Regions from separate parts of the Oerskovia paurometabola genome, predicted to be linked through region 2. Evidence: riboswitches for the same ligand, from Rfam matches in the RefSeq annotation. Region 2 holds a riboswitch; each other region holds the start of a gene.
What was found. Region 2 has a riboswitch for thiamine pyrophosphate ahead of thiC (phosphomethylpyrimidine synthase ThiC). Riboswitches for the same ligand answer to the same signal wherever they lie in the genome.
Positions count from the first base shown of each region.

Region 1 (3,266 bases), 1.4 Mb from region 2:
CATCCGCTGGATGTCGGCCGTCGTGACGCGCATGCTGCCTCCCACGGGTGCTGATCGTGCCCTCAGCATCACAGGGGGTCGTCGTGTGCGCTCGGTGTGCCTGCGCGGACGCGGCGCACGCGCTGCCAGGTCTTGAGGGCCTTGCGGGCCGCGCTCGCGACCGTGCTGCGGTTCGCGATGGCCGCCGTCTCCTCCGTGGGGTCTGCGGCCACCAGGAGCAGCCGCTCGTGGGCGAGGTCGCTCCCGGTGCTCCCGAGGGCACGGACCGCCCAGTACCGGGCGTCGACGTCCGGTACGGACGCGTGGGCGAGGAGCCAGACCGTCTGGTCGGGCTCGATCGTCCCCAGGGCGCTCGCGACGTACCCGAGGAGCGGGAACCGGTGCTCGACGAGCTCGCGCCGCAACGCGTCGACGGCGTCCGGGCCTCCGATGCCGGCCAGTGCGCGGGCCGCGGCCTCCCGCACGACGTGCTCCGGGTCGCCGAGCCGGGCGATGAGGTGCGGTACTGCCTCGTGAGCGTCGAGCGCGCCGAGCGTCTCGCACGCGACGACCCGCTCGGAGGTGACAGGCGAGCCCAGGAGCGCGACGGCGCTGGGTACGGCTCCCCGGAACCCGGCGCGCCCGCAGGCCGCCACGAGGTACCAGGTGGCTGACACGCCTGCATCGACGGCCCGCATCATCGACGGTTCGAGCGAGGCGTCGGCGAAGGCGTAGAGGCGGTTGAGAGTCCGCTCGAACGTGCCGATCGGGAACTGCTCGAAGTGCAGCACGACGTCACGCAGGGCGTCGACGGCGCCCTGGTCGTCGTCCATGGCCAGCGCGGCGGCGTCGTCGACCGCGTCCTCGTGGACCTCGGGGTCCGGGTCGAGAAGCCGGGGGACCAGGTCGGCGGTCATCGCGCGGCCGAGCCGAGCGACCGACGCGCGGGGGAGTGGGAGCAGCGGACCATGCGGCGAGCATAGGGGTGCTCGCCGCGCGGCCTCTTCTCGGCAGGTCCGCTACGGTGGTGGCCCCACCTGCCTGACCTGACCCACCTGCCCCCTCTGTCGACGACGACCACCGAGGTGACCGCCATGTCCCGCCGTACGGCACTGCTCGTCGGAGTCCTGGCCGTGTCGTGCGGCTCGCTCGCGCTCGGGGCCGCGCTCGGCGCGGCCGGCCCTGTGGCCGCACCCGCCGAGGGGCCGTGGGTCGTCCAGGTCGAGGGTCCGTCGGAGGGCGACGGGGAGTGCGCGGCGGATCCGGCCGTCGACTACGCCCTGACCCCGGCGATCATGCCGCCGGTCGGGACGTCGTTCGGACTGGTCCCCGACGCCACCCGCGCCGACCTGGAGCGTGTCGTGTCGTGCCTCGAGAAGTACGTGTCGACGTCGCGGATCACTGTCGTCGCGACCGGTACCCCGACGTCCCCCTGACCGGGGCGACGGACGAGCCGACCGTGCTGGTGCCACCTGGCGAGCTCCTGCCCGCGGGCGGGCCGTCCGCCCGCTAGAGTTCCCTGCGAAGACACGGGGTGCCCGCTCCCACGAGCCGGGCTGAGATCACACCCGTCGAACCTGATCTAGCTAGCACTAGCGAAGGGATGTCGGCAATGTCGCTTGCTGCCACTACACCTGTCCTGCCCGCACCTGCCCGCACGCCTGCGGCGGACGCCGTGGTCGCGGACGAGCACGGCGCGTCGCGGGGGCCCGAGCCTTCCCGCCCCCGCGTCCTGTCGATCGCGGGCACCGACCCGACGGGGGGCGCCGGGATCCAGGCCGACCTCAAGGCGTTCGCGGCCCACGGCGCGTACGGCATGGCCGTCACGACGGCCCTGGTCGCCCAGAACACGCACGGCGTCCGCACGGTCCACGTCCCTGGCGCGGAGTTCCTCGCCGAACAGCTCGACGCGGTCTCGGACGACGTGGTGATCGACGCCGTGAAGATCGGCATGGTCGCCGACGAGCCCAACGCGCGCGCCATCGCCGCGTGGCTCGGGCGCGTGCAGCCGCCGTTCGTGGTGCTCGACCCCGTCATGGTCGCCACGAGCGGCCACCGGCTCCTCGACGAGGGGGCCGAGCAGGCCGTGTGCGAGCTGGTCGCTCTCGCGGACCTCGTGACCCCCAACCTCCCCGAGCTCGCCGTCCTCGTGGGCGAGCAGGTTGCGACCACCTGGCCCGACGCCCTCGCCCAGGCGAGGCGGCTGCACGTGGCGAGCGGCGCCGTCGTGCTCCTGAAGGGTGGTCATCTCACCGGGGAGGAGTCGCCCGACGCCCTGGTGGGCGCTCGCGGGCCCGACGACGTCACGACCTTCTCGGCGCCCCGCGTCGACACCGTGCACACCCACGGGACGGGGTGCTCGCTGTCGGCGGCGGTCGCCGCGCTGCGTCCCCGGCGCGACGGCTGGGAGAGCGCGACGCGCGACGCCAAGGCCTGGCTGAGCGGCGCGCTGCGAGCCGGGGGAGCGCTGGCCGTGGGCACGGGGCGCGGACCCGTCGACCACCTGGCGCACCTGCCCACGCTCGGGCAGCGGACGTTCTCCGAGGAGGCCTGGGAGCGCATCTCGGGGTGGCGCGAGGCCGTCGAGCGCATGGGCTTCGTGCGGGCGCTCGCGGACGGGAGCCTCTCAGCGGGGGACTTCGGGTTCTACCTCGCGCAGGATGCCGCGTACCTCGCCGAGTACTCGCGCGTGCTGTCGCGGGCGAGCCGGCTCGCGCCCACGCCCGAGGCGCGGCAGTTCTTCGCGGGGGCCGCGGTCGAGTCGCTCGAGGTCGAGCAGGCGCTGCACCGCGACTGGTTGGGCGAGCACGCCGGGATGGACCGTGGGGCGGTCGAGAGCGTCGACCCGTCTCCCGTGACGGCCGCCTACACGAACCACCTCCACGCGGCCTCGAACGGGTCCTACGCGGAGACGGTCGCGGCCCTGCTGCCGTGCTACTGGCTGTACTCGCACATCGGCGACGTCCTGGTGCGCCGGGCGGGGGACCTCGACGGGCATCCTTACGCACGGTGGATCGCGCTCTACGGCGACCCGGCCTTCGCCGAGGCGACGCGCGCCGCGTGCTCGTTCGCCGACGAGGCCGCGCGCTGGGCCTCGCCCGCCGAGCGCGAGCGGATGCTGCGCGCGTTCGAGCTGTCCTCGATGCACGAGTACCTGTTCTTCGAGCAGGGGCTGACGCGACCGACCTGGCCGGCGCCGCCCCTCGCTGCGCACTGAGCTCCCGCCGAGAAGTGAGCAGATGCCCCGGATCGGGCTCGAACCGGGGCATCTGCTCACTTCTCGGCGC
Region 1 is NZ_JAFBBV010000001.1:1,995,578-1,998,843, forward strand. Features, by position in the region: gene JOD48_RS08940 (DUF389 domain-containing protein) at 1-33, opposite strand, end outside; gene JOD48_RS08945 (HEAT repeat domain-containing protein) at 69-896, opposite strand; gene JOD48_RS08950 (hypothetical protein) at 1,074-1,415, shown strand; TPP riboswitch at 1,500-1,600, shown strand; gene thiD (bifunctional hydroxymethylpyrimidine kinase/phosphomethylpyrimidine kinase) at 1,592-3,196, shown strand.
Region 1: it holds a riboswitch for thiamine pyrophosphate, as region 2 does, so the genes downstream of both, thiD (bifunctional hydroxymethylpyrimidine kinase/phosphomethylpyrimidine kinase) here and thiC (phosphomethylpyrimidine synthase ThiC) in region 2, are expected to answer to the same signal.

Region 2 (3,266 bases):
ACACGCGCGACGCCTGCACGCGCGTGATCGACCTCGCCGACTTCCAGTCCGCGGAGGTCGCGGCGTGACCGCCACCGAGCAGGGCCCCGTGCCCGACGGCGCGGCGGGACCCGGCCTGGCCACGTCCCCGGGCGCCTCGCACCGTCCCGGTGGCGCACAGCCCCTCGGTCAGGTCACGGGTTCAGCACCCCCCACCGTGCCCGACGGCGGAGCGCACCTCCGCGCGGAGGCGAGTGGCGGCGTCGGGCCGGGGGAGAAGCCCGCGCGACCAGTGCGGGCGCGTGCCATGCGGGCCGCGTCCGTGGTGTCCGAGGCGTGGCGGAACGTCGGGTCCGGCACGACGCGCGCGACCTTGTTCGCGGCGGTGCTCGTCGTGGTCGTGGGGGCGCTCGCCGCGGTCGACGTGCGTGCGGTCGCGGGCGTGATCGAGGGCGCCCGTGAGTACCGGGACGCGGGCGCGAGCGTGCAGATCCTCGAGGCCACCGGGCAGGTCGACGGGGCACGCTGCGAGGCCCTCGCAGGGGTCGACGGCGTGAACGCCGCCGGAGCCCTGCGGACGGGGGATCCCGTGCGGGCGCTCAACCTGCCGTCGAGCGAGCTGACCGGCTTCGAGGCGACCCCCGGGCTGCTCGGCGCGCTCGACCGCGGCCGGGTCGCCGGGGCGGGACTGTGGCTGTCCGCGGACCTGGCCGAGGCGCTCGGCGCGTCCGCCGGTGACTCGATCGCGACGAGCACCGGTCCCGCGCGGGTCGGCGCCGTCTACCCGTACCCCGACGACGGGCGCGACCGCGCGCTCGGTTACGCAGCAGTCGCGCCGGTGCCCGCGGCGGGACTGTTCGACTCGTGCTGGGTCGAGATCTGGCCCGTCGAGCCCGAGACGGCGACGCTCCTGCGCACGACCATCGTCGCCGACTCAGCCTCCGAGGTTCAGCCCACCCAGAAGCAGCTCAACGGCCGGCTCGGCGCGACGTACGACGCGAGCGCCGAGTTCAGGGATCGTCTGACGAAGCCCGCGCCGATCGCCGCCGCCTTCCTGGGGTTGGCCCTGGGCTTCGCCGCGATTCGTCTGCGCCGCCTCGAGCTCGCCGCAGCCCTGCACGCCCGGGTCCCGCGCTCGGCGCTGACCTGGCAGGTGCTCCTGGAGACCGCGGCGTGGACCGGTGCCGCCGTGATCGTGACCGTTCCGGTGCTGTGGTGGCTCGCCGCCGATGCCGGCCTTCCCGCCGACCACCTCAGCACCTGGGTCATCGGCATGCGGACCGTCCTCGCGGGAGCGGGCGCGGTGCTCGTCGGAGCGGTCGTCGGGGCGCTCGCGACCCGGGAGAAGCACCTGTTCAAGTACTTCAAGGAGAGGTGACGGACCTCGACGCTGGGTGAGCCGGGCTGATCGCGGGACGCCCGCGCCGCCGTCGTGCAACCTGCGCTACGGTGACGACCGCACCACCACCCAGCACCACCGCACCACCAGTACCACCCACAACTCCACACACCCACGGGAGCTCGCAGCAGCGAGCTGAGAGGGCGGCTCAGCGCCGCCGACCGTTCGAACCTGTTCGGATCATGCCGACGTAGGGAGAGAGAGCAATGAGCTCTGAGACCGCTGTGCCCGCGCACACCATCACGACCGGACCCATCGCCGGGTCTGCCAAGGTGCACCACCCCGTCCCCGGCGCGGAGCACCTGCGCGTCCCCGAGCGCCGCGTGCACCTGAGCAACGGCGAGCACCTGGACCTGTACGACACCTCGGGCCCGTACACCGAGGTCGACGACCCGGCCGCGTTCGACCTCGCGGGCGGGCTGCCCGCGTTGCGGGCGTCGTGGCTGCGGCCCGACGCCGTCGCCACCGAGCACGGCACGGGCGGCGCCCGCACGCAGCTCGCTTGGGCGCGGGCCGGGGTCATCACCGACGAGATGCGGTTCGTCGCGGCGCGCGAGGGCGTGGACGTCGAGCTCGTGCGGGACGAGGTGGCCCGCGGCCGGGCCGTGATCCCGGCCAACCGCCGGCACCCCGAGATCGAGCCCATGATCATCGGCAAGGCGTTCGGCGTGAAGATCAACGCGAACATCGGCAACTCGGCCGTGACCTCCTCGATCGAGGAGGAGGTCGAGAAGATGGTGTGGGCCGCGCGCTGGGGCGCCGACACCCTCATGGACCTCTCGACGGGCAAGGACATCCACGAGACCCGCGAGTGGGTGCTGCGCAACTCCCCGATCCCCGTGGGGACCGTGCCGCTCTACCAGGCGCTCGAGAAGGTCAAGGGCGACCCCGCGAGGCTCACGTGGGAGATCTACCGCGACACCGTGATCGAGCAGGCCGAGCAGGGCGTCGACTACATGACCGTGCACGCGGGCGTCCTGCTGCGCTACGTCCCGCTGACCGCGCGCCGCGTCACGGGCATCGTGTCCCGGGGCGGCTCGATCATGGCCGCCTGGTGCCTCGCGCACCACCAGGAGTCGTTCCTGTACACGCACTTCGCGGAGCTGTGCGAGATCCTGCGCGACTACGACGTGACGTTCTCCCTGGGCGACGGCCTGCGACCGGGGTCGATCGCGGACGCCAACGACGCGGCCCAGTTCGCCGAGCTGCGCACGCTGGGCGAGCTGACCAAGGTCGCGAAGTCCTACGGCGTGCAGGTCATGATCGAGGGCCCTGGCCATGTCCCCATGCACAAGATCGTCGAGAACGTGCGCCTCGAGGAGGAGCTGTGCGAGGAGGCGCCGTTCTACACGCTCGGCCCCCTCGCGACCGACATCGCGCCCGCCTACGACCACATCACGTCCGCGATCGGGGCCGCGATCATCGCCCAGGCCGGGACCGCGATGCTCTGCTACGTCACGCCCAAGGAGCATCTGGGGCTGCCCGACCGCGACGACGTCAAGACGGGCGTCATCACGTACCGGATCGCGGCGCACTCGGCCGACCTCGCCAAGGGGCACCCGCGCGCGCAGCTGCGGGACGACGCGCTGTCGCGTGCCCGGTTCGAGTTCCGCTGGCACGACCAGTTCGCGCTGTCGCTCGACCCCGACACCGCGCGCGCCTTCCACGACGAGACCCTGCCGGCCGAGCCCGCCAAGACCGCGCACTTCTGCTCGATGTGCGGGCCCAAGTTCTGCTCGATGCGGATCTCCGCGGACGTGCGCGAGTACGCCGAGAAGAACGGCCTGACCTCGGTCGAGGCGATCGAGGCCGGCATGGCGGAGAAGTCGAGCGAGTTCACGGACGCGGGCGGCCGGGTCTACCTGCCGGTCGCGGGCAGCTGAGCCGC
Region 2 is NZ_JAFBBV010000001.1:613,966-617,231, forward strand. Features, by position in the region: gene JOD48_RS02740 (ABC transporter ATP-binding protein) at 1-68, shown strand, start outside; gene JOD48_RS02745 (hypothetical protein) at 65-1,357, shown strand; TPP riboswitch at 1,483-1,592, shown strand; gene thiC (phosphomethylpyrimidine synthase ThiC) at 1,585-3,261, shown strand.

Region 3 (3,266 bases), 3.4 Mb from region 2:
AGCCCGCCGACCGTGCGGACCACGACCGAGTAGTTGAAGAACACGAGCGCCAGGACGATCGCCCCGAACGTGCCGTCGAGCCGCAGGAACCCGAGCAGCCCGCCCTCGACGAGCAGCGAGCGGAACGCGACGCCGACCACGACGGTCGGCAGCACGAACGGCACGGTCACGAAGGCCCGCAGGAACGTGCGCCCCCGGAACCTGCACCGGTACAGCACGTAGGCGCCGGGCACGCCGAGCAGCAGCGAGATCACGGTCCCGAGGACGCCCTGCCACAGCGTGAGCCCGACGATGCGCCAGGTCCGCGGCTCGGAGAACACCTCGGCGAAGCCGGAAAGGTCCAGCGAGGCACCCGAGGCGTCCTGGGTCACGAACCCGCGCGCGACCAGCGTCACGACGGGCCACGCGAAGAACACCCCGAGGAACAGCAGCGGCAGCCCGGCGGCGAGCCCCCACAGGAGGACCCGCCCGCCGCGCTGCACGGCCGCAGGCACGCCGCGGCTCACGGGCATCGTGCTCAGCCGATCACCGTCGACGTCCACGCCTTGATCCACTCGTCGCGGTGCGCAGTGATGTCGGCGGGAGCGACCTCGAACGGCGCCGGGGACAGCGGCGCGAACTCGGCCCACCCCTCGGGCAGAGCGACGTCCGCGTTCGCGGGATACATGTACATGTTGTCCGCGATGTCGGCCTGGAACGCGTCGCTCACGAGGAAGTCGACGAGCTTCTTGGCGCCCTCGGGGTTCTCGGCGCCGGCGAGCACGCCCGCGTACTCGACCTGGCGGAAGCACGTGTCGAGGAGCGCGCCCGTGCTGGTCGAGGTCCCGTCCTCGGACACGGTGAACGCGGGCGACGTGGAGTAGGACAGCGCGAGGGGGCGTGGGCCCTTGCCCTCGGAGCCCGAGAAGTCGACCGAGTAGGCGTCGGACCAGCCGTCGACGACCTTGACGCCGTTGTCCTTGAGCTCGGCCCAGTAACCTTCCCAGCCGTCCTCTCCGTAGGCGCCGACCGTCGCGAGCAGGAACGACAGCCCGGGCGACGACGTCGCGGGGTTGGTGACGACGAGCAGGTCCTTGTACTCGGGCTTGGTGAGGTCGTCGAGGGTCACGGGCTCCGCGAGGCCCTTGTCGGCGAACCAGGTGTGGTCGACGTTGACGCACACGTCGCCCAGGTCCACGGGTGTGAGCGCGCCGTCGCCGACCGCGTACTGCGCGGCCGAGCCGGCCAGGCCCGCGGGCGTGTAGGGCTCGAGCACGCCCTCGTCGATCGCGCGCGTCGCGAACGAGTTGTCGATGCCGAACACGACGTCGCCCAGCGGCGAGCCCTTGGTGAGCACGAGCTGGTTGACGAGCGCCCCGCCGTCGCCGGGGGCGACCTGCTTGACGGTCAGCCCGGACTCCTTCTCGAACGCGGCGAGGACGTCCTCGCTGACGTTGAACGAGTCGTGCGTGACGAGGGTGACTGTGCTGCTCGCGGCGCTCGACCCGCTCTCGCCCGATCCCGCGTCAGTGGTGCCTGCGCAGGCCGCGAGGGCCAGCGCGCCGATCCCGCCGACGAGCCCCAGGCCTAGCCTGCGGGGAGTGCTGCGGCGGGTACTGATGGTGTTCACGTGTCCTCCTTGGACGTCACAGGAGGGGGACCTCGCGCACGGGAGGTCCCGTGAGCGAGGCTAGAGAAGCCCGACTTCCTCCACCGGTGCTAACCGGATCAGGTTCGAGGGTCTGCGGTGGTCCGCACTCTCAGCGCCCGTTGCCCGGTGTCTCCCGGGCGGTCGGCGCTCCCCTGTCGTTCACCTGCGACTTTACACCGCGGCCCGACGGCGCGGGCAGGGCTCTCGCGGGTGACGTCCCCCGGGGAGCGCGGCGCCCCGGGGGACGACTACGGTGGGAGTGAGCTTCGCCGTCGGGCCTGCGGGTACGACGGCGGCACCGCCCCGCCCGCCTCACCCTCACCGGAGGAACACACATGGCCGAGAACGAGCAGACCCTCGCCGAGAAGGTCACGACCGTCGCACTGACGCTGGCCGCAGGCTGGATCGCCCAGAAGGCCGTGAGCTACGCGTGGGCCAAGGCGACGGGGCACGACGCGCCCAAGGACCTGGACGACCCGGAGGTCGGCATCATCAGCGCCGTGACGTTCGCCGCTGCGGCGGCTGCCGCGAGCGTGTTCGCGCGCCGGTTCGCGGGACGCGAGGCCAAGCGGGTCGTGAAGCGCTTCGTCGCGCGCGCGTCCTGAGGTCGAGGTCGGGCGGCCCCGGCGGGTCCGCGCCCGCCGTGCGAGGGGTGTTCCGTAGGGTGTCCCGATGCCCTCCCCTCCTGCTGCCCGACGCCGTCGCTCGTCCCTCGTAGGAGGCCTCCTCGTCGTGGGGCTCGCACTGACCGGGTGCTCGTCGCCCGGCCCCGGCTCCGAGGTGTCGCCCACGCCGAGCGTGGCCCCGACCGCGGTCGCGCTGCCGGGCGGGACCGTCGGCAAGGCGGCAGGGTGGGTCATCCAGGTGCTCAACGCGGACGCGTCCCCCGACGCCGCGACGCTCGAGCGGCGGTTCGCGCGGCCGTTCCTGGACCAGGTGCCCGCCGCACAGCTCGTGCCCGTGCTGGAGCAGCTCCGCGCGGACCAGGAGTGGGTGCCGGTCTCGGTCGACGCGGTCGGCCCGGGCGAGCAGCAGGCCGCGCTGACGATCGTCGGCGCGAGCGGTCAGTTCTTCACGATGCAGATCGGGGTCGACGCGGACAGCCGCATCGAGACCCTCTTCTTCGGCCCGGGCGACGACCCGCACCGTGAGCCCGCCGAGAGCTGGGACGAGCTGGGCGAACGTCTCGACGCCGTGGACGCACGGAGCTCGCTGCTCGTGGCCCAGGTCCTGGACGACGGGACGTGCCGGCCGGTCGAGGAGGCCCCCGGCGGCTCGGACGCGGACGAGGTGCTGCCGCTCGGCTCGATCTTCAAGCTCTACGTGCTGGGCGCCGTGTCGCAGGCCGTCGAGGCCGGGACGCTGACCTGGGACGACGCGCTCACCGTGACCGACGACGTGCGGTCGCTGCCCGCGGGCCAGCTCCAGGACGCGCCCACGGGCACCGTGGTCACGGTGCGTGAGGCGGCCGGGCTCATGATCTCGATCAGCGACAACACCGCGACCGACCTGCTGGTCCAGGCCGTGGGACGCGACGCGGTCGAACGCGCGCAGGGCGCGCTGGGGCACGTGGACCCGTCGCTCAACACCCCGTTCCTCACGACCCGCGACGCGTTCGCGATCGCCTGGGGAGCGC
Region 3 is NZ_JAFBBV010000001.1:4,045,042-4,048,307, forward strand. Features, by position in the region: gene JOD48_RS18020 (ABC transporter permease) at 1-512, opposite strand, end outside; gene JOD48_RS18025 (thiamine ABC transporter substrate-binding protein) at 518-1,609, opposite strand; TPP riboswitch at 1,668-1,794, opposite strand; gene JOD48_RS18030 (DUF4235 domain-containing protein) at 1,966-2,235, shown strand; gene JOD48_RS18035 (serine hydrolase) at 2,303-3,266, shown strand, end outside.
Region 3: it holds a riboswitch for thiamine pyrophosphate, as region 2 does, so the genes downstream of both, JOD48_RS18025 (thiamine ABC transporter substrate-binding protein) here and thiC (phosphomethylpyrimidine synthase ThiC) in region 2, are expected to answer to the same signal.